Regions from separate parts of the Spirosoma aerolatum genome, predicted to be linked through region 1. Evidence: riboswitches for the same ligand, from Rfam matches in the RefSeq annotation. Region 1 holds a riboswitch; the other holds the start of a gene.
The links. A riboswitch is a leader RNA that binds a small molecule or an ion and turns the genes downstream of it on or off. The one in region 1 is predicted to bind S-adenosylmethionine.

Region 1 (14,929 bases):
CCCGTGCAATTTTTTATTCTTCCGGGTTCGTACGCGGATATAACAGCTCTTCAGATGATGCATTTGCATTTGCCCGCAGGTAGCGAGGTGTTTGGTGATGCTGCCTACACCGACTACGAACAAGAGGAACTGTACGCTGATTGTGAACAGATTTCCTTACAGATTCAACGCAAGAGTAATAGTCATCGGGCTGACCCGATTTGGATAGCCGCTTACAAGAAGATGCGTCGTCAGGCAATCGAACAAGCTTTTAGTCAAGTCAAGTTGCGATTTCCTCAAAAGATTCATGCCGTTACCGAAGCGGGTTTCCTGATCAAGCTTGTCTTATTTCTACTTGCATACGCTCTAGAATCAAACTTGTATCATACAACTTAGATTATTTAGTATGAATAAACGACTACAGATTCTCTTTGTTTCCTTCATTCTTTCGCTCTTTCATTCTTTCGCCTTTTCGCAGCGCTATAAAGCCAAACCCATCACAGGCTTGCTAGGTGCATTTGGAGCCGAAGTAGCTTTGGTTAAAGAATCGTTGCAAAAACCTAAGACGGTTGTTGTTGACGGCATTACGTTTACCTGCGGACGGATTGGCAAACAGCGTGTTGTGGTAGCCGAAACGGGTATTGGCAAGGTGAATGCGGCCATGACCACCTCGCTCATGCTCGATCATTTTCGGCCGTCGCGCATTCTCTTTACGGGCATTGCTGGCGGCACCAACCCCGACCTACAACCCGGCGATATTGTGATAGCCGGACGAACTGCTCACCACGATTACAGCTCCATTACCGACAAAAACACCCCTACCCGGCAAACCCGTAACGCAATCACCAAAGAATTTAACCCCGTTTATTTCCCAGCCGATTCATCACTCATGCACCTAGCCGAAAACGTTGTTAAAACCGTTTCTCTGGAGGGAATTCCGCTGGCGTCGGGCGGGGTTTCAAATCGGCCAGTGAAGGTGGTAACGGGTATAGTTGTGACAGGTGATGTGTTCGTAGCCTCGGTTGACAAAGTAAAAAGTTTGCGGACCGATTTCGGGGCCGACGCGACCGAAATGGAAGGGGCGGCTGTAGCCCAGGTATGCTATCAGATTCAGGTGCCTCATCTGATTATCCGCAGCCTCAGCGACCGGGCCGACGCCGAAGCCCACATTGCTTACGACAAATTTTACCCGACAGCCGCCCGCAATTCCGCCAAATTGGTGATCGCACTGGTTAAAGCATTATAGCCATTCAGTCAAATCAGTACGCACGGGGAAGTAAGATTACCGTTTTTTTTCATCTTTGAGAAGACCAAACGACTGATCAGTAAGTTATTGTGACTCACTGAGCGGATTAGTTTGGTTTAACCATTCTCAACTATGAAACAAGCGACTGTTTACCTCTTTCTGGTTTTACTCCCAACGGTCCTTTACGGCCAACCCCTAAAACCCGGTTTCGACAAAGCAGAATATATTGAACTACTCAAAGTATCGGCCCAGTTTGGCGACTCGACTTATGTCAGGGCTTTTCCAACACCTGAGCGATTTAAACTAGTTTACCGTTCGCCCATAGTCGGGCTGGACAACCGCTGGGATCTTTGGGCTAACAACCAGGGCGTAGCTGTTCTGAGTATTCGAGGCACGACGGCCAACAGCGTTAGCTGGCTGGCTAATTTCTATGCGGCTATGGTTCCGGCTAAAGGCGAACTCCAGCTCAGCGATACCGAAAAATTTACGTATGAGCTGGCAGCCAGCCCATTGGCAGCCGTGCATGTCGGTTGGTTGGTCAGTACAGCCTTTCTATCAAAAGACATGCTCCCAAAAATCGATTCGTGCTATCGGACTGGTATCAAAAACATGCTGATCATGGGGCATAGTCAGGGGGGAGCCATTGGTTTCCTTTTAACGGCCCACCTCCGCCAATTGAAAAAGCAGTCCCGAATTCCTTCCGATATACAGTTTAAAACCTATTGCAGCGCCGGACCCAAACCCGGCAATCTGCATTTCGCTTATGAGTACGAAGCCACTACTCAGGCCGGGTGGGCTTACAACGTGGTTAACTCTGCCGACTGGGTACCTGAGGTTCCGCTAACCGTACAGACCGTCAATGATTTTAACCCAACTAACCCTTTTGTGGGTGCTCCGGCCATGATCAAAAAACAGAAATTTCTGAAGCGGATGGCACTCAAGTATGTGTACAACAGCCTGAGTAAACCCGCCCTTAAAGCGCAGAAGAATTATCAGAAATACCTGGGCAAACTGGCCGCCAATACCGTGAAGAAAAACCTGAACGGCTATGTCGCTCCCGATTATTACAAAAGCAACGACTACGTCCGAACCGGCAATACCATTGTGCTGCTAGCCGACAGCAGCTATTTCGCCAAATATCCCGATAGTAAAGAGAAAATCTTTATCCATCATTTCCATCCACCCTACTTATTCCTTACCGAGAAGCTACCATAGCCAGTTAAAACTACTTGTTAGTAAGTAAGCATTTTGTATGCCCCCATAGGATCGCACAAAATGGCAAGCTTAAACCTAGGCTAAAAGAATTTTAGATATTTTAATAGTAAATGAACGTTTATTTATTAAAAATCATTATACTTTCAAATCACAGGAACCTCGAAGCTTATGCGACCAAGAAATCTTGATAAAGAAGAATCGATCCGGGCAATAGCGTTGCAAATCATTCAGGAGGAAGGACTGGAAAATCTGAGTATGCAGAAACTGGCCAAAGCCGCCAATGTGTCGCCCCGTACCATTTATATTAAATATGAGAATAAAGAAGATCTGCTCATCAAGCTATTCATTGATGAAGTGTTAGGCGCTTATGAATCCGCTATACTGGAGAACTTCGACGAAAGTATGGACTTAGTTTCAGGGATAAAAAGGCTCTGGCAGAACACTTTCCACTATTTCCAGCAGAATCGCCAGGCTTTCGCGCTGATGCAATACGGTAAATCATCGCCCTTGTTGAACAAGGCATTTCGGGAAAGAGACATTCAGGAAGGCCAATTCTTCGCCCCTATCCACCGCTTTCTCGCCCATCATGCCAACGCTGGCACCATCCGGCATTTTCCAGTTGAGGTTCATAGAGCTTTACTCTTCGCCCCCCTTTTCGACCTAATCAATGAATACGTCGAACATCTTGACAGACCTGCACAACCCATTACCGAAAAACTTATGCTCGACTGCTGCGAAGCGGTAATCAGCGGAATACTCATTAAAAAATAAACCCATTAACTACAACAGACAATGAACAACATCACAAACAAAAAAATAGCCATTATCGGCGGTGGCCCTGGTGGCCTGACACTCACCCGACTTTTACAACAGAAAGGCGCCAACGTTAACGTCTACGAACGCGATACAAACGAACATGTTCGGGTACAGGGTGCCACGCTGGACCTTCACCACGATAGTGGCTTATTAGCCTTGCAGGAAGCCGGGTTAATGAATGCTTTTAAAGCAGCGTATCGACCTGGAGCCGACCGAATACGGATTTTGGATAAAGCGGGGACAATCCTATTCGATGATGGCTTTACTGCTAGCGATGATCTGTTCCGCCCCGAAATTGATCGTGGTCCATTACGGAAATTATTGCTCGATTCTCTACAACCGAACACCGTCGTTTGGGACAGCCATCTTATAGGGCTCACACCATCCGGCAACGGCTGGCAACTTGATTTTAAAAATGACACGACCGCCTTTGCTGATTTAGTCATAGGGGCCGACGGAGCCAATTCCAAAATACGACCCCTCATTACGTCCATCAAGCCGTTATATTCCGGCGTTACTATTGTGGAAGGAAATGTATACGATTCAGAAACCACAGTGCCTGCTATCCATACGCTGTTGAACGGGGGTAAAATCTTTGCACTTGGCGATGAGAAAACACTGATCGTCAGTTCGAAAGGCGATGGCAGTTTAGTCTTTTACACGGGTAGTAAAACAGATGAATTCTGGATTCATGACCATGAAAACGCTTTTAGTAACCGAGAACAGGCCCTTACGTGGTTTCAGGAAACATTTATCGGATGGGATGCGGCCTGGCTTGAATTAATTGAAAAAGCCAGCTTCCCGCTGACAATTCGACCACAGTATTGTATGCCTTTAGACCAGACTTGGGATACCTTACCGAACCTGACCATGTTGGGCGATGCAGCCCATCTAATGCCACCATATGCGGGCGAGGGAGTAAATATGGCGATGCTCGATGCGCTGGAATTAAGCAACTGCCTGACCAACGAAACCTTCACAGATACACAATCTGCCATTACTACATATGAAAACCAGATGCGGCTTAGAGCTTCCGAGATAGCCCGAATAACGTTAGAGCAAACCAACTCTCTCCATTCCTCTGAAGCTATTTCCAACCTGCTTGAGCTATTTAGTTAATTCTGGCAGAACAAGTTATAAGTATAACTGCACCATTTTTCGCCAGTCTTCAGCCTGATGAGCGCGGCCATCCCAAAGGTATAACTCATGCGATATGTTTTTAATCCAAAGGGTTTCGCTTAGGCTAAGGTTGCTGGGCAGGAAGGGATCTTCGGTCCCAATAGTCATCACAATCTCCATCCGACGAAGGTGATCCAGTAGCATTTCATCCTGTAAATTTGGCAGAAAGTGGTTGGGGCTATGGAAATAAATATCGTCGTCGTAATACCCGTCAAACAACCCACGAAATTCGGCTACGGGCTCCGACAGATTGTAACGCCCACTGAACGCAACTACTTTCCCGAACCATTGAGGGTGCCGAAACGCAATATTCAATGCATGGTAAGCACCCAGACTGCATCCATGCGAAATCATAAAGGGTTGGGGGTTTATCAGCCTTGAAAACGTTAGTACTTCATTCAAAATGTACTGTTCGTACTGATTGTGCCGCCGAATACGGTCCTGTGGACTTGCCAAGCGATTATAAACGCTTTCCCGGTCGACGCTATCTACGCAAAATAGCTGCAACCAGCCGTTTTCGATACGGTCAGCCAAGGCTTCAATGAGACCCAAATCTTCATACTCATGAAATCGCCCGCGCCGAGTCGGGAAAACCAGCATCCTCGCTCCGGCATGGCCAAAAACAAGCAATTCCATGTCCCGGTTAAGATTTGGGCTAAACCATTTATGATACTCACGATGCATGCCGTATCTGTTAAGTACCCATGAAAATACACTCGTACAGCCAAAAAACTGCTACGCATCAGGTAAATAAATCGTTAAAAAATCGCGACTTGCTGCTCAAGTGTTCGCTTCCAGGCCTGATACCCGGCTGGGCTCAAATGGAGTCCATCATTCTCAAATGCTTCCCGGCGCGGCTGTCCATTTGGCCAGAGTAAGGGAGCAGTCATGTCAATGTAATGAGCATTTTGCCTTTTTCCAACCTCTTTGCCAATCAGCTGATTGGTGTACCGAATCTGATCAACAAGGCCCCAGCGAGCCGGGCTAATTTTTATGGATAAAAAGAAAAGCGGCAAATCAGGGAAATGGTGACGCATTTTATCGGCAAAGGTGCAGAAGAACAAATACACCTCTTCGGGATGCCGCCCGTCGCCCAGATCGTTGTCGCCTGCATAAAACAGAACAGCTTTCGGAGCAGCGGGCAGTAGTAGTCGTTCGAAGAACCAGGAACATGCCGCCAGCGTCGATCCACCAAACCCAAGGTTCAGGGAGTTGATTTGTGGAAAGTCCTGCGCCAGCGTTGTCCAGAGCCGGATAGATGAACTACCATAAAAAACCACCCTGTCGGATGCGGGCGGTAATGTCATCAATTTCGTTTCCAACTGCCGAACTTCGGCTTCATACCAAACCATATGCTGTTATTTAACCTGCCGAACAACCTCTTCCAGTTTCGCTATTTCAGCATGAACGGGAGCACTGGCCATCCATTTTCGAATGATGTTTGCCAGTGGTCGAAATTCAATCAGAAAACCATCATGACCATATAATGAATCGATTTCTTCGTAGGTCGCATTCGGAATATGGCGAGCCAGAAACTGTTGCTCAGTAGGTGGGAACAGCAAATCAGACCGAATACCAACTACTAATGTATAGGCTTTAATCTGGCCGAGTGCATTCAGAATACTCCCCCGATTTCGGCCCACATTATGCGAATCCATCACCTTCGAAAGCGTCCAGTACGTAAAAGCATTGAATCGGTCGGCCAGTTTATCGCCCTGATACCGCTGATAACTGGCAGATTTGTAGCCGTCCAACTGCTCATTGTTATCCAGTGCCTGTGTAAATCCATAGGTATCGTAATTCCGATACGAAATCATAGCCATCGCCCGGGCGGCTTTCATACCCGCTACACCTGCATCGGCTCGTCGTTCGGGCCAGGTTGGGTCGGCTTCGATAGCCATCCGCTGGGCTTCGTTGAAGGCAATGCACCAGGGTGAAGCAACGGCGCTGGCGGCAATGATGACCAGATTCTGAATCAGGTTGGGTTGTAGAATCGCCCATTCCAATGCCTGCTCGCCACCGACTGACCCACCAATACAGGTACGGATTTTTTCGATACCCAACTCCTGCCGTAACAAATCCAGCGCGTTTACCATATCGCGAATGGTAATCGCCGGGAAATCATGATAATACGGCTGCCCAGTCGCAGGGTTTACGGATAACGGCCCGGTTGAGCCATAGCAGGAGCCCAGCACATTAGCACAAACAATAAATTGACCCGTTCCTGTTGGCGAGTCGGGATCAAAATACCGGCCGGGGCCTACCATTCCTCCCCACCAGTCGCCCGCATCCGCATTACCCGTCAGTGCATGGCATATCCATACGACGTTCGACCCATCTTCGTTTAAGGTACCGCGCGTTGTATAGGCCAGCCGAAATCCCGGTAGGCTCTCACCCGATTCGAGTGAGAAAGAATACTTGTAATCGAAATACTGTAGTGTCAATGGAAAAAAGTTTACAGTTTACGGTACTTTCAGTATTCGGTTTATAGTATTCGGTTTACGGTGAGCTGACGCAACCTATAGTAACGGCAATCTACCGTAAACAGAATACTACAAACCGAAAACCATAAACTACGTTAACACTGGTTGGGCAATCTGAGCGAACGCCTGTTCGAAATCAGCTTTGATATCGTCGATATGTTCGATGCCAGCCGAAACCCGCAGAACACCGGCTTCAACACCCGCACTGGCTTGCTCCTGCTCACTCAGTTGCTGGTGTGTGGTAGCCGCTGGGTGGATGATCAACGTTTTCGAATCGCCTACATTGGCCAGGTGGCTCACTAATTTCAGGCTGTTTACAAACCGATCGGCGGCATCTTTGTCGCCTTTTACTTTGAAGGTAAATACGCCCCCAAAGCCTCTTTTCAAATACTTTTTGGCCAGTTCGTGGTATGAGCTGCTTTCCAGACCAGGATAATTGACAAACTCAACCTGGTCGTGCTGTTCAAGCCACTGGGCCAGTGCCAGCGCATTCTCGACAGTTCGATCCACGCGCAGCGAGAGCGTTTCCAATCCCTGAATCAGTAAAAAGGCATTAAATGGACTCAGCGCCGGGCCATAATCGCGTAAGCCTTCAACCCGGGCCCGAATGATGAACTGGATGTTGCCAAATGGCCCACCCACCCCAAAAACATCGCTGAATACCATGCCATGATACCCTTCCGACGGTTCACTGAACTGTGGGAATTTACCATTACCCCAGTTGTAATTTCCACCGTCGATAATAACCCCGCCGATACTGGTACCATGTCCGCCAACCCATTTTGTAGCCGACTCAACAACCACGGCAGCCCCATGTTCGAGCGGTCGGAACAGGTATCCACCTGCACCAAACGTATTATCGACAATCAGGGGGATGTCGTGCTGTTTCGCTAAAGCTGCAAACGCTTCGAAATCGGGAACGTTGAAGCCCGGATTACCTATGGTTTCGAGGTAAATGGCTTTCGTGTTTTCATCAATCAGTTTGGCGAATGATTCGGGCTTATCGCCATCCGCAAAACGAGCGTCGATGCCCAACCGCTTAAACGACACTTTGAACTGATTGTAGGTGCCTCCATACAGGAATGAAGTAGTCACGAAGTTATCGCCCGCATTCAGAATATTATTCAGGGCAATAAATTGCGCTGCCTGCCCCGACGACACAGCCAGCGCAGCCACGCCCCCTTCCAAAGCCGCCATGCGTTTTTCAAACACATCGGTGGTTGGATTCATGATGCGCGTATAAATATTGCCGAATGCTTTTAAGGCAAACAAATCGGCGCCATGAGCCGAGTCGTTGAACACATACGATGTCGTTTGGTAAATAGGTACTGCCCGAGCGTTGGTTGTAGGATCTGGCTCTTGGCCTGCGTGTAGCTGGAGTGTTTCGAAATGCAGTTCTGACATGATTAATGATTTAGTTCTAACGTGGTTTTGGTAAAAAATATGATTTCCGATCCATAGCAGGTTGTTTTCGTACGAACCTGCACCGGCTGCAACCGATAACTGGACGAACACGACAAACCCTCCCAGTTTTCGTGGCAGAAGGTGGCTGTGCTTAGTAGGCCCCGGCGGGCATACAGCGTTGAAGACAGAGCATGTGAAGAAACGATTTATAGTCCCTAAATAACTTTAGGCAGGAGTTAGCACCTTGCCATGTGGTAGGTTGCCAGCGGTTCGCAGAGCCTGATCTCTCCCCGCTTCTATATAAATCAACGCGCGTCGGTATGATAAAACCGCGTAACTATTGACTTGATACTGCAAGTATAACAGCCAACGGGTGCGAATCCAAAAAACGGGTGCTTTTTCTAATCGTTTAACTATTTTTTAGATAATGCCCTCAATTGTCATACATGGCGTTTAATCCTTCTTTACTTTTGTAATGAAATTACCTTCCGCCCCATGAACCAAACGTACCGCTACAATCGCGACAACGCTACCCGCGTAGCAGGAACCACTACTGTGAAGGACGCCATTGGGCAACTGCTGAAGGCTTATCAGCTTCAAACCCGCTTTAACGAAACCTATCTAGAAGCCTTCTGGGGGAAAATGATGGGTCCAGCGATTGCCTCCAGAACAAACCGGCTCTATGTTCGCGATCGAAAGCTTCATATTGAAATTGCGTCGGCCCCGCTTCGCAATGAACTGGTCAATGCGAAACAGAAACTGATTCAACTTGTCAACAAAGACATGGGCAGCGATGTGATTGACGATGTTATTTTTATCTAGAAACAGTTCACAAGCCGTCTACAAATTCCTGCATCGTCTTAAACTCACCCATCGGTTTCAAATACCGTAGCAGCTTTTCAACTCGATCCAGCAACTCATCGCGCGAATGCCGACGCACGTAGGCAGGGATTTTTTCGTAAGCCGATAAGTCCGTAAACTCCCAGGGATGTACATACAGGTTCAGAAAGCCATCCGCCTGGAGAGTCTGTCGGCAAAGTGATTTGTAGTAGCTAAACGGAAAATTTTTCAGGCTCAGCCAGAAGAGCGGTAAACGAAGTGTCGGCGTAACCGATGCCGGAATTTGCCATACCCCCACTTCCCGAAACGGGTGCCTGGGTTCGCCCCAGTGATTATATCGACCGGGGAGCCAGGTTGGGTGCAGGGATGAATTATACTGATAACCAGCCTGCTTCACATCGTTCGGATCAACGAATCCCATCCGTGCCCGCCGAAAGCCCGTAACCGGGCGTTTAAGCAGATCTTCCAAAGCCAGTCGGGATTTGAGCAGATCGGCAGGTTCGAAGGTTGTGTGATAATAGCCGTGCGACGCTATTTCATGCCTGTTGGCCAGACGCAACATCAAAGCCGACTCATGAAGGGCATAATTGGCCGTTGTAAACAGCGTGGTTCGAACATCAAGCATATCGAACCGCTCAGCCAGGAGCGTTAAACCACGCGTTGAAACGGCCACCTGTTCATTCAATGGAATGTTGTGGCCGAATTCAACGGCGGTATCGAATTCTTCTACGTCAACGGTGAATAAAATATTTCTTCCTCGATTGGGGATTGCCATGGCGTTACTGTCTCCTCGATCTCGCTCGTGTCGCCGATAATATAAGCAGGTCGGCCTTTCACTTCGACAAACGTTTTGCCCAAATATACGCCGATAATCCCGATCATGATAAACTGTACCCCACCAATCAGCACCAGCAGCAACACCAGGGTTGTCCAGCCCGATACGGTTTCATTGGTAAAGTAATGCTCATAAATTGCTTCAGCCCCAAACAGGACCGCAAATAGCGACATGCAAAAGCCAAGGGTGACCGATAGGTAGAGCGGACGCGTTGAGAACGACGTAATGCCCATAGCCGCCAATTGCATCATCTTGCGGAACGAATATTTTGAACGACCCGCATACCGGGCGGCTGGTTCATACAAAATGCGGCACTGACGAAAGCCTACCCATGAAATAGCGCCCCGCAGAAATAAATCCGCTTCTTTGAACTGCTTAATGGTGTCCACAACTTTCCGGTCGAGCAACCGGAAATCGGCAGCGCCATCTTCAATTTCCAGGTTCGAAACCCGGCGCAGCACCCGGTAGAAATATTTTGAGGTTGTACGTTTGAACCACGACAGCTTAGGATCGGGCCGCCGAACCGTATAGACCACCTCGAAGCCTTGCCGCCATTTTTCGATTAGAGCTGGAATCAGTTCGGGAGGATGCTGAAGGTCGGCGTCCAGGCAAATAACAGCATCTCCGCGCGCATTATCGTAACCAGCCCGTAAAGCCATCTGATGACCAAAATTGCGCGAGAAGGAAATGAACCGCACAACCGGATATTCCTGACTCAACTGCCGCAATACGTAGCGGGTTTGGTCGGAGCTACCATCATCGACGATCAGGATTTCGTACGATTCGTACTGTGCCATCACTGCCATCAACCGATGCACGAGTACGGGAAGATTCTCTTCTTCGTTATAAGCGGGCACAACCAAACTGATCATACCCTGATGAAATGCCATAGGTTACTAATTAGTAAGGAATTATTACGGATGGGGTTTCGAAGAAACTGGGTATAAATATAAGTATATTTACCTAACGCACAACAAAAAAACTGTTGTATAATCGTTAATACCTTGATAAAGCTATTTAATATCCTAGCTATTAACCACTTGCCATTCCGCGCCTATATACCAATTTAATCCTATGGTTGGGCCAGGCTCAAACGAGCCGCTTCCAGATCCAGCTCCTGTTCCATTTTCCGAATAATTTCCCCATCCAGTAATGTACTTTGGCGTTGCTCGATTAGCACTGTGCGTTCCACATCAATCAGCTCAAGTTGCAGGCGGATAGCCTGCTGATAGAGCTCCGTTGGTTTATGAGGGGTACTGATTGATCCGCGCAGCATCCCATTCAGTTCATTGATTCGTAGTTCATACGTGTTTTTCACGTAGTTAAGCACATCATCATGCACAGACCCTGCTGAGTGGTTTTCTTCCAGATGCGTAATCACCTGTAGTGCCATTTTACGACGCAGCTTGCGTTCTTCCTGTTTCTCGTCGACATCCTCGCGCACATTAAGAGCCTCTACCAGCAGGGGTAAGGTCAGCCCCTGTATGACCAACGTAATAAGTATAACGATAAACGTGATGAACAAAATCAGGTCGCGGGCCGGAAAAGGCTGGCCATTGGGTAAGGTATTAGGTAACGCTAAAGCACCAGCCAGCGAGACAACCCCACGCATACCCGCCCAACCAACAACCATAATCTGCTGCCAGGCTGGTTTTTCTTCACGCTTGCGGATACGTGGACTGAGCCAGCGCGGTAGGTAAGCTCCCGGAAATACCCATATCAGTCGGCTAATGACTGCCACTACACTGATCAGTAAGGCATAATTTATCGCTTCGGGAAGTGTGTATCCGTTCAGGTCGGCCACAATCATAGGTAGTTGCAGACCGATCAGGATAAAGACAAGTCCATTGAGTAGAAAAACGACGATTTCCCAAACTGAATTCGTCTGCAATCGACTATGGTACGTAAAAATCTGGGAGGTTCGGGCCGACAGAAACAGACCCGTCGTTACCACGGCCAACACGCCGGATAGGTGAAAGTTTTCGGCAATCAGGTAGGAACCATAGGGTGTTAGCAGGGTTATGGCCGTGCTGGTCACATTATCTTTACTAATCATTCGATGAACCCAGATCATAATCCAGCCAATGGTCAGCCCAATAGCCACACTGATCAGCGCAATACCGATAAACTGATAACTGGCCTCCCAAAGAACAAAATGATTGGTGAGTATAGCCACAAGTCCATACCGGTAGATAATCAGGCTGGTTGCATCGTTTACCAGGCTTTCGCCTTCCAGTACGGTCGTAATCTGTTTGGGTATGTTGAGGCCGCGCATAACAGACGTAGCCGCTACTGCATCGGGAGGTGCAATAATAGCCCCCAGTAAATACCCTTGCGCCAACGAAAAGCCCGGAATAAACGCGTGGGCGACCAGAGCAACCAGTGTTGAGGTAAATAAAACCAGGCCCACAGCCAGTAACGATACTGATCGACTGTATAATTTGAGCTCCAGATTATCGATCTGCCAGGCAGCCGCATATAACAAGGGCGGCAGGAAAACCAGGAAAACTTCATCGGGCGACAAAATAACGGGGGGTAAACCCGGAATCCAGCCAATCAAAAGCCCCACAATAACCAGCAGAATTGGATACGATATGCGCAGCCAACGGGCTACCACCACCAACAAGGAGGTAACTCCCAGCAGACCTGTTACAATTTCAATTGGATGCATTGAATGATCAGAATTGGAATGATTGCAGCTTCGCAGTCAAAGCCCAACAAATTTGCTATAACTTTGTCAGTAGACCATAACTGGTGATAGCGTAACAATTCTGCTCATTATGAATTCATCAACCCGCCAGGTTTTTAAGAAAACGCCCAAAAACAGTCGGTTAGTTGAACAGGAAGAACAACGCAACGACATCGGCTTTGGCACCAAACTCACCGACGCCCAGGCCCGGTTAGTCAACCAGGATGGAAGCTTCAACATTGTTCATGCCAATGCCAGTTTATGGGACCAGTTAAATGTTTATAACCGACTCATTACTATGAGCTGGTCGCATTTTTTTGGCTGGGTTTTACTGGCTTATCTGATAGCCAATACGCTTTTCGCGGGCATTTATATGCTGGCAGGAGCCGGCACCCTCGAAGGGATGGACGATGACTCCATTTACGGGCCCTTCTGGAAGTGTTTCTTCTTTAGTTCACAAACACTCACGACCGTAGGCTATGGACATATTTCACCCAATAGTTTCCTGACCAGTTGTATTTCAGCTTTCGAGTCGATGGTTGGGCTATTGGCATTTGCCCTCGCTACGGGACTGCTCTACGGGCGGTTTTCGCGCCCGGTGGCCCACATCCGTTTTTCGAAACATGCTGTGCTGGCCCCATATCTGGATGTAAATGCCTGGATGTTCCGCATTATCAACACACGGCCAAATCAGCTTATTAACCTGGAAATCACCGTTAGTTTATCACGGGTAGAAACCAATGCAGAGGGAACGCTTTCCCGAAAATACTACAACCTCCACCTCGAACGAAATAAAGTGGCTTTCTTCCCGGCCAACTGGACGCTGGTACACGCCATCACAGAATCTAGTCCCTTGTATGGCCTTACGTCTGAAGATCTGAAAAAAACAGATACTGAATTTTTGATTTCGTTTCAGGCACTGGACGACACCTTTGTGCAGGGCGTGCATCGACGTTTCTCATACCGCCACGATGAAGTACGCTGGGGATATAAGTTCCGGCCCATGTACGACGGGGCGCAAACAGGTCGTGTCCTGCTTGACCTGGATAAACTCGACGACATTGAAGAAGTACCATTGAATTGAGTACCTTAAAAAACAATACATTAACGTTGATTCTACCTCCTTTTTTACAGCCCGGCGATACGGTTGGCGTAGTCGCTCCTGCGAGTTGGTTTCCGTATGAAGAACTGGCCGATGGGCTTCGCATTTTACGCGAAAACTGGCACCTAAACGTAATCGAAGGAGATAGTCTGTACGCGATTGACGGACCTTTTGCCGGTTCAGATGACCTCCGTCGGGCCGACATCCAACGATTATTCGACGACCCAGACGTCCGGGCTGTATTTGCTGCCCGGGGTGGGTATGGCTGCTACCGAATTGCTGATGGCCTTGATCTGACGGGATTACGGGCTAATCCAAAATGGCTAATCGGTTTCAGCGACGTAACGGTATTACTCAGCCTGTTGGCCAATCATCAGATTGTGAGTCTGCATGGACTTATGCCCCGTCAGTTTGGCGATCCTGACCGGGCCGCTTCACTGGAATCGGTACGGCAGTGGCTATTTGGTGAAACGCCCGCTCAGTACACCGTACCCGTACACCCCCTGAACCGACTCGGCAAGGCTACAGGTGTCTTAGTAGGGGGAAACTTAACCATGCTGAGTAATTCGATTGGTACGCCTACCGATGTGGATTTGTCTGGAAAAATTCTGTTCATCGAAGACATCGACGAAACATTTTTCTCCCTCGACCGCATGCTCACCCAGTTTCGGCGGGCCGGGCGGCTGGCCAATCTGGCCGGTTTGGTCGTCGGCCAGTTTACCGATATGCGTGCTAACACTTCGCTTCCTTTTGGTAAGGACGCCTTCAAGATTATTGCTGACGCCGTTTCGGCCTACAGCTATCCGGTGCTATTTGATTTTCCGGCTGGGCACGTTCCGTTCAATCTGGCGTTGCCAATTGGTAAAGACATAAAGCTCATTGTAACGGAGCAAACGGCTCGCATCGAATTTTAATCGACCACTCGTATGAGCTTTACCAATTCTGTAGTCTGGATTACGGGCGCATCGTCCGGTATCGGGGAGGCCGTTGCCTTAGCACTCGCCAGGCAACAAAACGTATCTCTTGTGCTGTCTGCGCGTCGTGCCGATGGGTTACAGCGGGTCGCTAACCAAACGGGTCTACCAGCTTCCCAAGTGTTAATCGTGCCGATGGATATGACGGATATAGCAAGCCTGGCTGC
Region 2 (14,929 bases), 3.2 Mb from region 1:
TGTCGGTTAGTCGGTAGTTATACCCCAGTTCCTGCATTTGCATATACCAGCCACCCCGTTCAGGTTCGCCCAGGTAGGGTTCAATCAGTTCATCTGGTTTGTTGGTAATGCCGTGTGTTCGGAGCCGAAGCAGGTGCTTATACAACGCTTCGTCGTTGGTGGTAATCATACCGCCTTCACCGGCGGCAATGTGTTTGACCGGATGAAAACTAAAAATGGCCAGTTCGGCCAGCGACCCATCGCCACACCGATGCACAGTGCCTTTAGCGTCGGTAAACGAACCTCCCGGTGCATGACAGGCATCTTCCAGAATCCACAAACCGTATTCATCCGCCAGCTTTCGAAACGCAGCCAGATCGACTGGGTATCCCGCAAAATCAACAGGAACGATCCCCGAAAAATAACCTTTCGGATGCTGATCAAGTAATTTGCGTACAGCATTTACATCGAGTACGGCTGTTTTGGGGTCGATGTCGGCGAAGTATACTTCCCCCCCGCAGTATCGAACGCAGTTGGCCGAAGCTGAAAACGTAATAGGGGTTGTGATGACCCGTGTACCTTCGGTGACACCCAGCGACATGCAGGCCAGATGCAATGCCGCCGTTCCATTGGCGACCGCGACCGCATACTGACAACCAATATAAGCCGCAAAGGCCGATTCGAATGTAGCAATATGTGGCCCCTGGGTCAGAAAAGGGCCACGCAGAACGTTGGCAACGGCGTCAATGTCTTCGTCGGTAATGTGCTGGCGGCCGTAGGGGATTGGAGTCATAAATCAGTAATGCGGGTGGAAGCCCGCTTTAGTTGGCAACGGATTGCGGGTTTCCACCCGTATTACACCTCAAAATCAGGGGCAACGTGTTGCCGAATCTGTTCCCGGAGCTGGTCAATGGTAAGCCAATCGGTATTGGTGCCGGAATTGTATTTGAAGCCCATGTCGACTTGGCGACCGTTAAATGCTTTCATATAGTCGTCAATGCTCCAGGTGGGTGTTGAAGGCGTAATGACGTAATACTTAGCCGTCTCAACGGTGTTGAGTGAGTCGGTTTCGGTAATCATTTCTTCATGCAGTTTTTCGCCCGGACGGATACCTACTAACTTCTGTTCGCAGTTGGGGCCGATGGCTGTGGCAACATCCGTAATCCGGTACGAAGGAATCTTCGGTACGAAAATCTCGCCACCCCAGGCATGTTCGAGCGCATGAAACACCATTTCGACACCCTCTTCCAGCGAAATGTTGAAACGGGTCATGTCGGGGTGGGTAATCGGTAACACCCCTTCTTTCCGCTTTTCAAGAAAGAACGGCACCACCGAACCCCGCGAGCCGATTACATTGCCGTAGCGAACAACCGAGAACCGCAGATCGCGGCTCCCTTTCATATTGTTAGCAGCTACAAACAACTTGTCGGAACAGAGTTTGGTAGCACCATAGAGGTTGATAGGGGCGGCTGCTTTGTCCGTCGAAAGGGCTACAACGCGCTGAACGCCATTGTCAAGCGCGGCATTGATAACATTTTCGGCACCGAATACATTTGTTTTGATACACTCCATCGGGTTGTACTCGGCGGCTGGTACCTGTTTTAAGGCAGCAGCATGAACAATGATGTCGATCCCTTCGCAGGCCCGTTTGAGCCGTTCGGCATCGCGCACATCCCCAATAAAAAACCGGATGGATTTGTATTTACCATGTGGGTAATGCTGCGACATTTCGAACTGTTTTAGTTCGTCGCGGGAGTAAATAACTAAGCGTTTGAGATTCGGGTGTCGCTGGTACATCATTTCGACAAACTTCTTGCCAAATGAGCCAGTACCACCCGTAATCAGAATCGATTTATTGGTTAGATCAAGCATAGTCGTGTTTTTAATTAATGCATAATTAATAATGGGTAATGCATAATGCGGAACAGCCATTGTGCATTACCCATTTTTCATTGCCCATTTTTATACCCTTCGGTTTCGCGGACGGCTTTCAGCAGGTCTGCCAGTTCGGTAGCAAGGGCTGACTGCTGAGTAGCAAGGTTGTCCGTTTCGCCGAGATTCGCTTTTAAATTATACAACTGTGGTTTTGGTGCGTAGCCGGTTTCAATATTGACTTCGGGCATATGTACCTGACCGTTGTGGGGTTCAATGTATTTCCAGTCATCTCGAATAATCGAAAGTGTTCCATTTAATGCATGTTCTACCACATACTCCCGATGCTTTTTCGATTTTCCGAGAAACGTATCCAGTGAATTGAAACTGTCCCGAGCGTCGATTTTAGACAGCGGTTGACCCGTGAGTGCCGCAAACGATGCCATCAGATCGACCTGACTTACCAACGCATCACTAACTCCCGGCTTAACCTGGCCTGGCCAACGAACGATAAACGGTACCCGCGTTCCGGCATCGAAAGCACTGTATTTACCTCCGCGAAGTGGTCCGGCTGGTTTATGATTTCCCAGTTTTTCAACCGCCTGATCGTTGTAGCCATCATCCACGACCGGACCATTATCGCTGCTTATAATGACCATCGTGTTTTGGCTAAGGCCCAATCGGTCGAGTGTTTTCAGGACTTCGCCTACACACCAGTCCAGTTGCAGAACCACATCGCCCCGTGGGCCCATGCCACTTTTGCCCGCAAATCGAGGATTCGGCATACGCGGCACGTGAATGTCGTGGGTTGAAAAGTAAACGAAAAACGGCCCTTCTTGACTAGTTTCAATAAACTGATTCACTTTGCCAACCAGCACATCGGCCATCGTTTCATCAACCCACCGGGCCGATTTGCCTCCACTCATATACCCAATTCGACTGACGCCATTTACAATGGTTTGGTCATGGCCGTGGGAATAGGTCATTTTGAGCAATTCAGGATGTGCTTTGCCAGTCGGATCGCTTCCAATAGGTGTTGTATAACTCACCTGAATCGGGTCTTTAGGATCGAGCCCTACCACCCGATGATTTTCTACATACACACAAGGCACCCGGTCGCCGGTAGCAGGGAGGAGGTAAGAATACGTAAAGCCGATTTCGAGCGGACCGGGTTTGATGTCGCCATTCCAGTTGGGGCCACCCTGAGGGCCTAACCCCAGATGCCATTTGCCCACAACGCCTGTTTTATAGCCTGCTTTCTGTAAAATACCAGGCAGTGTTGTTCGATTGGTTGGGATCAATAAAGCAGCATCGCCGGGTGCAATACCCGTTCCCGATTTCCGCCAGGCATACGAACCGGTTAGCAGTGTATAGCGTGAGGGCGTGCAGGTCGACGAAGATGCGTGGGCATTGGTAAAGCGAAGTCCCTCGCGGGCAACTCGGTCAATATTGGGTGTCTGAATTTGAGTGGCCCCATAGCAACTAAGATCGCCATAGCCTAGATCATCGGCATAGATCAGTACGATATTCGGTTTTTGCTGGGCCACCGCTTCCAGGCTAATCAGCCAGAACATGTTGAAGCACAGATATAGTAGTTGTTGGTAACGGCGCTGGTTCATGGCTTAGTGACGGATTGGGAAAGCTTTTCACGCTCGAAAGCGTCGATATAGCTTTTCGCGCTGGCGTTGATAATTTTTACTCCCTGATCATCGGCATAGTCCCTAAGAACTTCATAGCCCCGAAATACTTTATGCAGCGATAAAAACTGCGAAGCCATTGAAAAGGTACGTTGGCGTTGCGCATCGGAGTATACCGGCTGATGCGTAACATCTTTCGGTTTATCGTAGAAGTGAATCTGCTTAATCAGTAACTGATTCTGATCATTGAGCCGGATTTGTTCATGCCAGGATGTATCGGCCCCAAACAGATAAATCCGTTCGAACTTTCGGTTGATCATCAGGGCCAATGCGGCAATGATAACCGTCTGCGCCTGTGGCATGCCTAAGCCTCTGGCATACAGCCAGTAAACCAGCTTCCGAAAGCCCCGCACAACGGTATAGTTGAAATAAACGACTGAAATAGCCGGATTACTCTGCTCAATGATTTTCAGCAGATAGGAACCTTTGGCAAAATGGGGAACGTATAGCGTCATGGGCCAGTTGACGCGCTCGCGGAAAGCGGTTAGTGTCTGTCGAATGTCGTCGCGGTCGGTGGTTTGTTCCGTAAAAACGAAATAGTTTGGGTCCGAAATAATGTAGTCCTGCGGCTGTAATCGGGTAAAAATGTCGGCGTGGGCAAAGTTGTTGACGCAGACAATTTCGGTTTGTTTGATAAAATCAAATTGGTCGGCCAGTGATTCGTTTAGTGATGGACCATTGCCTAAAACCGAACAAACCGGCCGTTGACGCGCGGGCAGGCGAGTGGCATGTTGGAAACGCATGGCCACTTTCAGCAGCGATACCAGCGATGCGAATAATGCATTCAGAAATTGACTAACCGAATTAAAAACTGCTTCAATCATGCCGTCGGCTCGGGGCGAAGGCTCCTTTTTTCCTGTAAAATAACGAAGAAAATAGCAGACCGACACAGTTGGCTTAGAAGCTGTTTGCGTTCGTGGTGGCAGGTTGTAAGAACCTGTCTTCACCCTAAATGGGAAAAAGCTGTACGTTGACGAACTCAAACAACTTCTTATGTGCGCACATATTAGAATGATTGACTCGCAACATGCTAAACCAGTCAACCATTCTGAAAGATAAGCTAAAGTGCTTTCTCGAAAATCAGTTTCGGTGATTCAGAAGCGCCCAGATTTCGCTTAAATCGCATCAGGCTCGGTTTAGGATTGTGGAAGTTGTCGAGCGATACACCCAGATCAAGCAGTTGAATGTGGTTATGCTGGCAGTAGGTAAACAAACCGTTCACCAGCATAACCATCGGACTGAATATACGATAGGCGGGATTTGAAGCCGGCATAAAATAATAGAGAATGTCGTGACGAACGCGCACCGTTATAGCAAGTGCTGCCAGCTTTGAACCATCTGTAACGCAGAAAACCAGGAATTTATCGGGGAACGTATGCAATAACTTGGCGAGTCGTTCGGGTGATAGGGTTAAGCGATAGCCCAGTGTTTGTCGGGTATCGGTGATAAAATTTACCACGTCGGCTAGTACAGGATTGACCCATTGGTGAAAATGAAAATTAGCTCGTTGACAGGCGCGCAGCCGTCGGCGTTCCTGGGATTGAATAACTTGTTCGAAAGATCGATTACTGATGGGTAAATAAGCGTTTTGATGGCTTGCCACTAGTTGGAACCCATGCCTGAACAATTTGGCAGTAAGTCGGTTTGCTTGTGAGGGGGCATAACAATCAGGGTAATTTACAAGTCGTAAGGTGGGCTTTTTGAGGAGCCTGGCTGACGAAAGAAGGACGTCTAAAAACTGATCCAGCATCGCATCGGGGAGCGTTTCGTTAAATTCGATCGAGCCAAACGAAGCTTCTGCCGGACTGACCACCTGACTACGTTGACTAAAAAAAGCACACCGAATATCGGCCCGTTGCGTGAATTGGTTTACGGCTGTTAGTAGGTAAAAAGGACCATTGGCCTGTTGCCGAAGGTGATCTATTTCGTTAAAGAAAAAGCCTTCCTGATGGAATTCCGGCGTGTCAACATGATGCGGATTGTGCTGAAGTAAAAAATGATATGATTCCATGCAGCGACTGGTTGGATCATCAAGACGCAGGCTGCATAGAAAAAGTAACCTGGCGCAAACGAATTAGAATTTTAGTGCCTGGCTGTTTTGATTTATGAATCAAATGTAACTTAGTTGATGATGTTCGGACAGAGGAATGGTTTATAAGAAGAAATCAGCTTATACAGGTAAGCTTAGAGACATAGTTGTAATACTACGTTTCGTCGGGTTACCATCCTCTTTGGGCTGGCTTTTATCTGTTTATTACTTACAAAAAAGATGAAGGCACAATGCCCGTTAAGTACCAATACGACTCAGACATTGGTAACAGTTTGCTCGGGTTCTCTTGTCGACAGCTTACAGGTTAGAACGACCGCTTTCTGGCCAGATAAACTTGAATTGGTGCGTTTTGATAGCCCACAGGTAAATCCTTATAAGGGTGGTGTATCGTTGGGTGAGTTGATTTCGTCGAACGGTCTATTACATTGGCAAATACCTCCTGTGCCTGTTCACCTGCCAAATGTGTACTGATCGTCGTTCGTAAAATAAGAAGTGGACGCGCTGGAAAATAAAGGCAGGTCGTCAGAACGAACGTTCAACCCGCAGATGCTGTCGTCAGGCTATGTGTTGCGTAGGTAGGTATACGAAGAACGTAGCGCCCTTACCAGGTTGGCTGCTGGCTTTAATATACCCACGGTGATTTTCGGTAATCTTTTTAGCAATAGCCAGCCCAATACCTGTCCCTGGATATTTTCCCTGACCATGTAATCGCTGGAAGGTCCCAAAGATGCGTTCGGCATGTTGTGCGTCGAAACCAATCCCGTTGTCGGTCACTTCAATCAATGCGTAGTCGGATGGAGCGGCCAGTAGTAAAAATTCGGCTGGTAAATCGGATCGTTTTATCTGATTGCTCCGAATCCGAATGTGGGGAGCACAATCGGGCTTTGTAAATTTGAGCGCATTGGAGAGTAAATTCTGAAATAACTGCCGAAGCTGGCTCTCATCGCCGGGCACAGTGACCAACTCGTCAATGTCTATCTGAGCACCAGACTCCTGAATAGTAATATCCAGTTCATTCGCGACCGATTCGACAATCTCGCCTAACGACTGAGGACGCCATGTATCTGATTGTAATGTCAGCCGGGAATAGTCGAGCAGGTCTTTGATCAACAGCGACATCCGCTTTGCTGCCAGCACCATCCGATCAATAATATCGGCACCTTCCTCATCTAAATTAGGTGCATAAGCTACTTTCAATCGGTCGCCGAAGGAGCGGATCTTGCGAAGTGGCTCCTGCAAATCGTGCGAGGCTACGTAACTGAACGAGGCCAGTTCGGCATTCCGGTTCGTTAACTCCTGATTTTTGGCCAGTAGTTCTTCGTTGACAGCCTTCAGGTCGGCTTCGTATTTTGTGCGTTCCAGCTCAAATTCAGCTCGTTTGGCCACAATCTTTAATAGCGAGGCAATATATTCGGGCTGATCGATGGTCGATTGGTGCATAACCGTTAATATCCCAAACGCATTACCTTTTGTATCATACAATGGATAGCCAATGTAACCTTCTACATTGAACTGAACCAAGGTCTGATTTTTGGGAAACAGCCGGCGGCATTGGCTCGGGTATTTTGACAATTGTCCCTGAATGACCTGCTCACAGGGGCCATCGGGTAAGTCATACTGAATATTGCCGACGGTTTGGCCGAAAGCGGTGAGGGCAATGGTGCGAATGGCAAAATGATTCGGAGCGGGTTCAATCAGTTCGCCCAGGAAAACAAAATCCAGCCGGGTTTGCTCAGCAATGTACCTGACCAAGGAGTGGAAAAATTCGTCCCCAACTGAATACGTAGCAAACTTGTCGGAGAATTCGATCAGGAATCGTTGATCAACTTCCTGCTGTTCTAACTGTGATTTCAGTCGGCTATTTTCCCGGATAAGTGTGTCGATCTGTTCTTGTAACGGAACGGTGGGGGTCACGTCCATGGCGTTTTGGTTAAGCTTGCTTTAGAGTGTATCGAGGATAGGCATTCGATGTGCAGTATAAGCAAAAAATAAACCAAATAGAACTATAAGGGAAACTGAAAGTAGTTAATCGCTAACTTAATGATAAGTTAAGTGATCGAATACTCGAAAATAAGTTATCAGTAAGGGATATATAGATAGCTAGTTTAGTAACTAATTGGTTTCCGCTTGCCCAGGTGGGCGTACACGAGTTGAATAATACCATCTTTTAGCCCCAGATCTGGTACAATAATACGATCGGCACCAGCCCACTTCATCACTGAAATATAAATGTCGGAAGCTGGCACGATTACATCGGCGCGGTCTGCATTCAGGCGAAGTCGGTTGATGCGTTCGTCCAGACTGAACCCGGCAATATAATTTCGTATGCGTTCAATCTCGTCGCGGGTGGTTTCCGTCTCTGATATTTTAGAGGCCAGATTAAACAACTTACTAATGTTACCGCCCGTGCCAACCGCCACAACTTCCTGCGATGAGTCAATATTCTCTTCAACCCAATCCTCAATTTTGCGCCAGGCTCCTTTCGTTTCTTTGCCTTCCAGCAACCGAACCGACCCTATTTTGAACGATTTAGAATTGATTTTCTGCCGATTTTCATAGACGTTCAGTTCGGTGCTACCTCCCCCTACGTCGATGTGTAGGTACTGTTTATCATCAAGCGCCTGTACCACAACGTTATTGATCAGTTCGGCCTCTTTCCGACCATCGATGATGTGGATCTTAATCCCGGTTTGGGCTTCAATGCGTTTAGCTACCTCATGTCCGTTCGAGGATTCACGCATGGCCGATGTGGCGCAGGCCATATAATCTTCTACCTCATGCAGTTCCATCAGCAACTTATAAGCCTGCATGAGTTTGGTGGTTCGGGCTTCACTTTCCGGCGTAAGTGCGCCGAAATTGAATACGTCATGGCCCAATCGGAGCGGAAAACGAACATATTCTACCCGTTTGAAGCTAACCAGATTGTCGTTGTATAATACCGTTGAGATTTGCAGACGAGCTGCGTTAGAACCGATGTCGATAGCTGCCAGTTTCATTCAGTAAGAGCGAAAGAGTGAAAGAGCGAATGTGCGAAATTAAGTTTAGTAAAAAGACCGCTACAGATCATTTCACTCATTCACTCATTCGCTCTTTCACTCTTTATGACCGGCCAAAGATACGCTTTTTTGCCACCCTACAGCCTATTTGCCGGTGCATGTAGATTGACCACTGAGTAAGTCGTGGGAAGCTTAATAATACGTTTACCAAAAAATCAGTTAATTTTGGCCCCTGTTTGAACAGGACTATAGTTCATGACCATATTAGGTATTTCTGCTTTTTATCACGATTCAGCGGCTGCGCTAATCGAAGATGGCCGTATCGTTGCCGCAGCTCAGGAAGAGCGATTTACACGTAAAAAGCATGACCCAGGATTTCCGGCTCACGCAATCCAATACTGCCTTCAATATAGTGGGGCAGACCTCAATAAATTAGATGCCATTGTCTTTTACGACAAACCACTGCTGAAATTTGAGCGGCTACTCGAAACGTATTACGCCTTTGCACCCAAAGGCATTCGGTCGTTTCTGATGTCGATTCCGGTTTGGCTCAAGGAAAAGCTGTTTCTCAAGCGACTGATTCGGGAGGAACTGGAAAAGATAGGGTATAAGTCCTCCAGCAAAGTAAAGCTGCTGTTTCCTGAGCACCATCTGTCGCATGGAGCCAGTGCGTTTTATCCGTCGCCGTTCGAGCGGGCGGCTATCCTGACCATCGATGGTGTTGGCGAATGGGCAACGGCGTCTATTGGCCTGGGTGAAGGGAAAAACATCTCGATCCTGAAAGAATTACGGTTTCCGCATTCGCTGGGGCTTTTGTATTCGGCATTTACCTACTTCCTGGGCTTCCGGGTGAACTCCGGTGAATATAAGTTGATGGGGTTGGCTCCGTATGGCGATCCGACTTCTCCCGATGTAGCTCGCTACATGGCGATAATTAAGGATAAACTGGCTGATTTACGGCCCGATGGCTCCGTTTGGCTCAATCAGGAGTATTTCGATTATGCCACTGGGCTCACCATGGTGCATGAACAGAAATGGGCCGAACTGTTTGGCTTTCCGAAACGTCAGCCTGAAGATGAGCTTCAGGCACATCACTGCAACCTGGGCCTGGCCATTCAATACCTGACCGAAGAGGTGGTACTAAACATGGCCCGAGAAGCCAAACGGTTAACTAATGCCGATGCGCTGGTGCTGGCCGGTGGTGTAGCCCTGAATTGTGTATCGAACGGGAAACTTCAGGCAGCTGGATTGTTCAAAGATCTCTTTATCCAACCCGCTGCCGGTGATGCAGGTGGTGCTTTAGGAGCTGCTTTAGCCGCCTACCATATTTATTTCGGAAAAGAACGTGAGGTTACGAAAGAACGGGATGCCATGCGGGGCTCGTATCTGGGGCCAACCTTCTCCGATCTGGACGTTGAACTGATGGCTTTGAAATATAAAGCAGTTGGAAAACACTTCGATAATTTCGACGAACTGAGTCGGGAAACGGCCCGATTGCTGGCCGAAGGCAATGTGGTGGGCTGGGTGCAGGGACGCATGGAATTTGGGCCCCGGGCCTTGGGTGGCCGCAGCATTCTGGGCGATCCACGAAATGCCGAGATGCAGAAAAAACTAAACCTGAAAATTAAGTACCGGGAGTCGTTCCGGCCGTTTGCGCCATCGGTACTAGCCGAAGATTGCGCCGAGTATTTCGATTACGATGGGATTTCGCCGTATATGCTATTGGTTCATCCGGTAGCGCAAAAACGCCGTACACCCGTACCGGCCGATTATGCCAGTTTCCCCCTGCGCGAAAAACTGTACTACCAGCGGTCCGACTTGCCGTCGATTACCCACATCGATTATTCAGCCCGGATTCAAACGGTACATAAAGATACCAACCCGCGTTATTACCAGTTGATTGATGCGTTTAAGCAACTTACGGGCTATGGTGTTATTGTTAACACCAGTTTCAATGTGCGGGGCGAACCCATCGTTTCTACACCTGATGATGCGTATCGATGCTTTATGCGTACCGAAATGGATTACCTGGTTGTCGGAAACTACCTGTTCGATAAGCGCCAGCAACCCGAATGGCAGGATACTGATAACTGGAAAGAAGAGTTTGTTTTAGACTAACGGGCGCCTACCGCCGAATGGGCTGAATTGATGCAATCAAAATTTGTTTCGAGTGGTATTCGTTTACTATTCCTGGCGTTCCTGGCCTTTCTTCTGTATTACGGAGATCGAATCCATGTGGTATTGGATTACCCACACAGAGGGCTTTTCGATAATATTTACGTTCGGCTAGCTAAAATCGCCATGCTGCTTCTGGTGATGATGGAACTAGTCCGGTTGTATTATTATGGAGTGGTTAAGAACCCGAATCCGCCTAAGCTAATCGGTAATCTAGCGACGCTGCTGGTGCCCACTGCGCTCTTGTTGGTGTTCGTTGAAATTATTTTCATGTTCATTGCCCAGAGCCAGGAGGGAGGGCTTACACTAGCTTCGCACATCTGGTTCGAGCGGTATTGGCCACCCATGGTTGGCGATTACCGCGATACGCCCAGAACGGATACACTGGGCAAAAAAGTCGTATTGGTTGTGGGCGATTCGTTTACATCGGGGCACGGTCTGAAGCGGGCAGAAGAACGATACGGAAACATTTTGGGCGAAAAGTTAGGCAATCAGTATATCACCTATAATCTGGGTATATCAGGCTCCGATACCCGTAATGAATACGAACGGTTGGTGAAATTCGGCAAAAAGCCCGATATACTCGTTTTACAGTATTTTCCGAACGACATCGAAAAGGTGGCCCACGACCACGGTTTGGTACCAGCTTCGTTTGAGCCCTATTCCGATGTACCCCGGATGTTTCAATCGCTGTTTATTAAGTCCTATTTGCTCAATTATCTATACTGGCAGTTTCCACATGGTAATTTTGCGCCGTTCGATACCTATGCTCGCACAGCCTATGGAACTCCGGCGATTATTAACGATCATTTGAGCGATCTGGCTAAATTTGTAACGTATGCCAAGGAGCATAATGCTCGTTTCTACGTTGTATTATTCCCTTTCTCGCACAATCTGGAAAAAACAACGGAATACGTCAAGCCGGTGGTTTCGTTCTTTCAAAAGAACAACGTGCCGGTTTTGGAAGCTGGTAAGCTGATGGGCGATATTGACCCGAAGGACCGGGTAGTGGGACGAAATGATGGTCATGCCAGTGCATTGGTGAATCAGCGCGTAGGGGAGGCCCTGTTCAAACTTGTTCAGTCTAACCCAGGTACGGGGCATATTGCCTCGTCCGACAGTACAGCTAAACCTTAGATTTTTTACTTATTGATTTGATAAACAAGTAAATAAACGTAAAGTAAATCATGGAATTTTTGCAGGACATTATCAAATTCATGCAGCAGCGTAAGAAATGGTGGCTGGCACCAATGATTATTCTGTTGCTGCTGATTGGTATTCTGATTGTTATTGGTGGCGGATCGGCCGTTGCACCGTTCATTTACACGCTGTTCTAGGCATGGACGTTTCTGAGAAGGTAAAAGCCCAGTTGGTTATTGTAACTGGGCTGGTTGTACTGTATTTCATTTTTAAATCGCCCTGGTGGCTTTATGCTGCCGCAGCGGTTGGTATTTTGAGTCTGGCGATTCCGGCGGCAGGTGATCTGATCGTGAAAGCATGGTTTAAACTGGCGGAGGTGTTGGGAAACATCAACGGCAAGATCATTCTTTCCATTCTGTTTTTCGTCTTTCTGTGGCCGATTGCAATGCTCTATCGGCTAAGTGCCAAGAATCCGCTGGCTATTAAACGAACCGACCAAAAGTCGTTCTACAACGAACGAAATCACCAGTACACCAAAGAAGATTTAGAACAAACCTGGTAATTGATCGGCAGTCGTAAATGGATGGGTGAACGGATAAAGGCGTTTCCCAATCTATAAAAACTACCAGATTCATCAAATCTTAGGGTACACGCCTATGCAGTGTACCCTATTTTTATCTATTTTTGTTTTAGGCTTATCCAGAAAGACGGAGGGACGGACCCGATGAAGTCTTGGCAACCCTTTCAGAACCAATCAGTTACTGAGACTCGGTGCCAATTTCCTCCCGGTTTATTGACCGGGCCAGATAAGTTAGCTCCCCGCTATCCATCTTTCTGTGCCTAAGCTTTTTGCGGTTTTGGACTTTTTTAAGGACACGGATTGTTGGTATTCCTGACAATCGCACTATACAACTGCCTTTGAAAACGATATATGAACTTCTGAACGAGCGGATTCTCGTTCTTGATGGTGCAATGGGCACCATGATCCAGCGGTACAAACTGACTGACGCCGATTACCGGGGTGAGCGATTTAAGGATTTTCCACACGATGTAAAAGGCAACAACGATCTGTTATCGATCACGAAACCAGACGTGATCAGGGCAATTCATCGCCAGTATCTCGATGCAGGTGCCGACATTATCGAGACTAATACCTTCAGTGCCACGAGCATTGCCATGGCCGATTATTACATGGAGGACCTAGTCTATGAACTGAACTACCAGTCGGCAAAGATTGCGAAGGAAGTGGCGGAAGAAGTAACCCGTCAGAACCCCGATAAACCTCGGTTCGTTGCGGGCGCTATGGGTCCCACGAACCGTACGGCCTCGCTCTCGCCCGATGTCAATAACCCAGCGTATCGGGCGGTTACGTTCGATGAGCTGGTCGATACCTATTATGAGCAGGTAAGTGGCCTGGTTGAAGGAGGGGCTGATTTATTACTGGTTGAAACGATTTTCGATACGCTCAATGCGAAGGCGGCTATGTTCGCCATCGACAAATATTTTAGTAGTAGGAGCGAGGAGCGAGGAGCGAGGAGTGAGAACCCTCCTAACTACTTACCCGTTATGATTTCGGGGACGATTACCGATGCCAGTGGACGAACCCTTTCCGGACAGACGACGGAGGCCTTTCTGTACTCCGTTTCGCATTTACCGTTACTGAGTGTGGGGCTGAACTGTGCACTGGGGGCCGAACTGATGCGTCCGTATATCCAGACGTTAGCGAAAGAAGCGCCATTTTTTACGTCGGCCTATCCGAACGCTGGCTTGCCGAATGAATTTGGGGAATATGACCAAACGCCCGACGAAATGGCGGCTCAAGTCGAAGGCTTCATCCGGGATGGTTTCGTGAACATCGTCGGCGGTTGCTGCGGATCTACACCTGATCATATTCAGGCCATTGCGCAGGCAGCCGCTAAACACAAACCACGGCAGCGCCCACAGGCTGAACCCTATCAGAAACTAAGTGGTCTGGAACCCCTGAAAGTAACGGAACAAACCAATTTCCTGAACATAGGTGAACGTACAAACGTAACCGGTTCGAAGAAGTTTGCCCGATTGATCAAAGAGGGAAATTACGACGAAGCCTTGAGTATCGCTCGTGGACAGGTTGAAGGAGGGGCTCAGGTGATTGATGTGAACATGGACGAAGGCATGCTCGATTCGGTCGAAGCTATGACCACCTTCCTGAACCTGATTGCTTCCGAACCCGACATCGCCCGTGTTCCGATCATGGTCGATTCGTCGAAGTGGGAAGTGATTGAAGCTGGCCTGAAATGCGTACAGGGAAAGGCCATCGTTAACTCCATTTCGCTGAAAGAAGGCGAAGAAGCGTTTATCGAACGGGCAAAACTTATTAAGCGCTACGGTGCTGCTACGGTTGTGATGGCGTTTGATGAAACCGGGCAGGCCGATTCATACGAACGACGAATCGAAATCTGTGAGCGGGCGTACCGCATTCTGGTCGATAAAGTGAATTTTCCTCCGCAGGACATCATTTTCGATCCCAACATTCTCACCGTTGCAACGGGTATTGAAGAGCATAACAACTACGCTGTCGATTTCATCAACGCCACTCGCTGGATCAAGGAGAATCTGCCGTTAGCGAAGGTAAGTGGTGGCGTGTCGAACATCTCGTTCAGTTTCCGCGGCAACGATGTCGTGCGCGAAGCCATGCACTCGGCTTTTCTGTATCATGCCATTCGGGCAGGTATGGATATGGGTATTGTGAATGCGGGCCAATTGGAAGTGTATGACAACATTCCGAAAGATCTGCTGGAACGCTGTGAAGACGTACTGTTGAATCGTCGGGACGATGCTACCGAACGGTTAGTCAATTTCGCGGAAACCGTAAAAGCCAAGGGGAAAGCCGTGGTGCAGGACGAAAGCTGGCGAGCTGAACCCGTTCGCGAACGGCTCAAGTATGCGCTGGTGAAGGGGATTACCGACTACATTGATGAAGATGTGGAAGAGATTCGCCAACAGGTCGAACGTCCGCTGCATGTGATCGAAGGGCCGTT

Region 2: another riboswitch for S-adenosylmethionine. It lies ahead of metH (methionine synthase); the one in region 1 lies ahead of B5M13_RS27380 (O-acetylhomoserine aminocarboxypropyltransferase/cysteine synthase family protein).

What each region holds. Positions count from the first base shown of each region.
Region 1 is NZ_CP020104.1:6,565,406-6,580,334, forward strand. It holds gene B5M13_RS27340 (IS982 family transposase) at 1-375, shown strand, start outside; gene B5M13_RS27345 (5'-methylthioadenosine/adenosylhomocysteine nucleosidase) at 386-1,225, shown strand; gene B5M13_RS27350 (lipase family protein) at 1,358-2,440, shown strand; gene B5M13_RS27355 (TetR/AcrR family transcriptional regulator) at 2,609-3,211, shown strand; gene B5M13_RS27360 (FAD-dependent oxidoreductase) at 3,233-4,375, shown strand; gene B5M13_RS27365 (esterase family protein) at 4,391-5,119, opposite strand; gene B5M13_RS27370 (GDSL-type esterase/lipase family protein) at 5,194-5,787, opposite strand; gene B5M13_RS27375 (homoserine O-acetyltransferase family protein) at 5,794-6,879, opposite strand; gene B5M13_RS27380 (O-acetylhomoserine aminocarboxypropyltransferase/cysteine synthase family protein) at 7,009-8,322, opposite strand; SAM riboswitch class I at 8,526-8,629, opposite strand; gene B5M13_RS27385 (DUF721 domain-containing protein) at 8,818-9,144, shown strand; gene B5M13_RS27390 (polysaccharide deacetylase family protein) at 9,152-9,937, opposite strand; gene B5M13_RS27395 (glycosyltransferase family 2 protein) at 9,889-10,887, opposite strand; gene B5M13_RS27400 (Na+/H+ antiporter) at 11,070-12,668, opposite strand; gene B5M13_RS27405 (ion channel) at 12,778-13,770, shown strand; gene B5M13_RS27410 (S66 peptidase family protein) at 13,797-14,702, shown strand; gene B5M13_RS27415 (SDR family oxidoreductase) at 14,715-14,929, shown strand, end outside.
Region 2 is NZ_CP020104.1:1,843,821-1,858,749, forward strand. It holds gene pseC (UDP-4-amino-4,6-dideoxy-N-acetyl-beta-L-altrosamine transaminase) at 1-772, opposite strand, end outside; gene pseB (UDP-N-acetylglucosamine 4,6-dehydratase (inverting)) at 835-1,851, opposite strand; gene B5M13_RS07420 (sulfatase family protein) at 1,929-3,470, opposite strand; gene B5M13_RS07425 (motility associated factor glycosyltransferase family protein) at 3,467-4,372, opposite strand; gene B5M13_RS07430 (GNAT family N-acetyltransferase) at 4,609-5,559, opposite strand; gene B5M13_RS07435 (sensor histidine kinase) at 6,154-7,518, opposite strand; gene B5M13_RS07440 (Ppx/GppA phosphatase family protein) at 7,704-8,594, opposite strand; gene B5M13_RS07445 (carbamoyltransferase family protein) at 8,850-10,712, shown strand; gene B5M13_RS07450 (SGNH/GDSL hydrolase family protein) at 10,743-11,906, shown strand; gene B5M13_RS33695 (DUF5989 family protein) at 11,957-12,106, shown strand; gene B5M13_RS07455 (SxtJ family membrane protein) at 12,109-12,471, shown strand; SAM riboswitch class I at 12,602-12,722, shown strand; gene metH (methionine synthase) at 12,828-14,929, shown strand, end outside.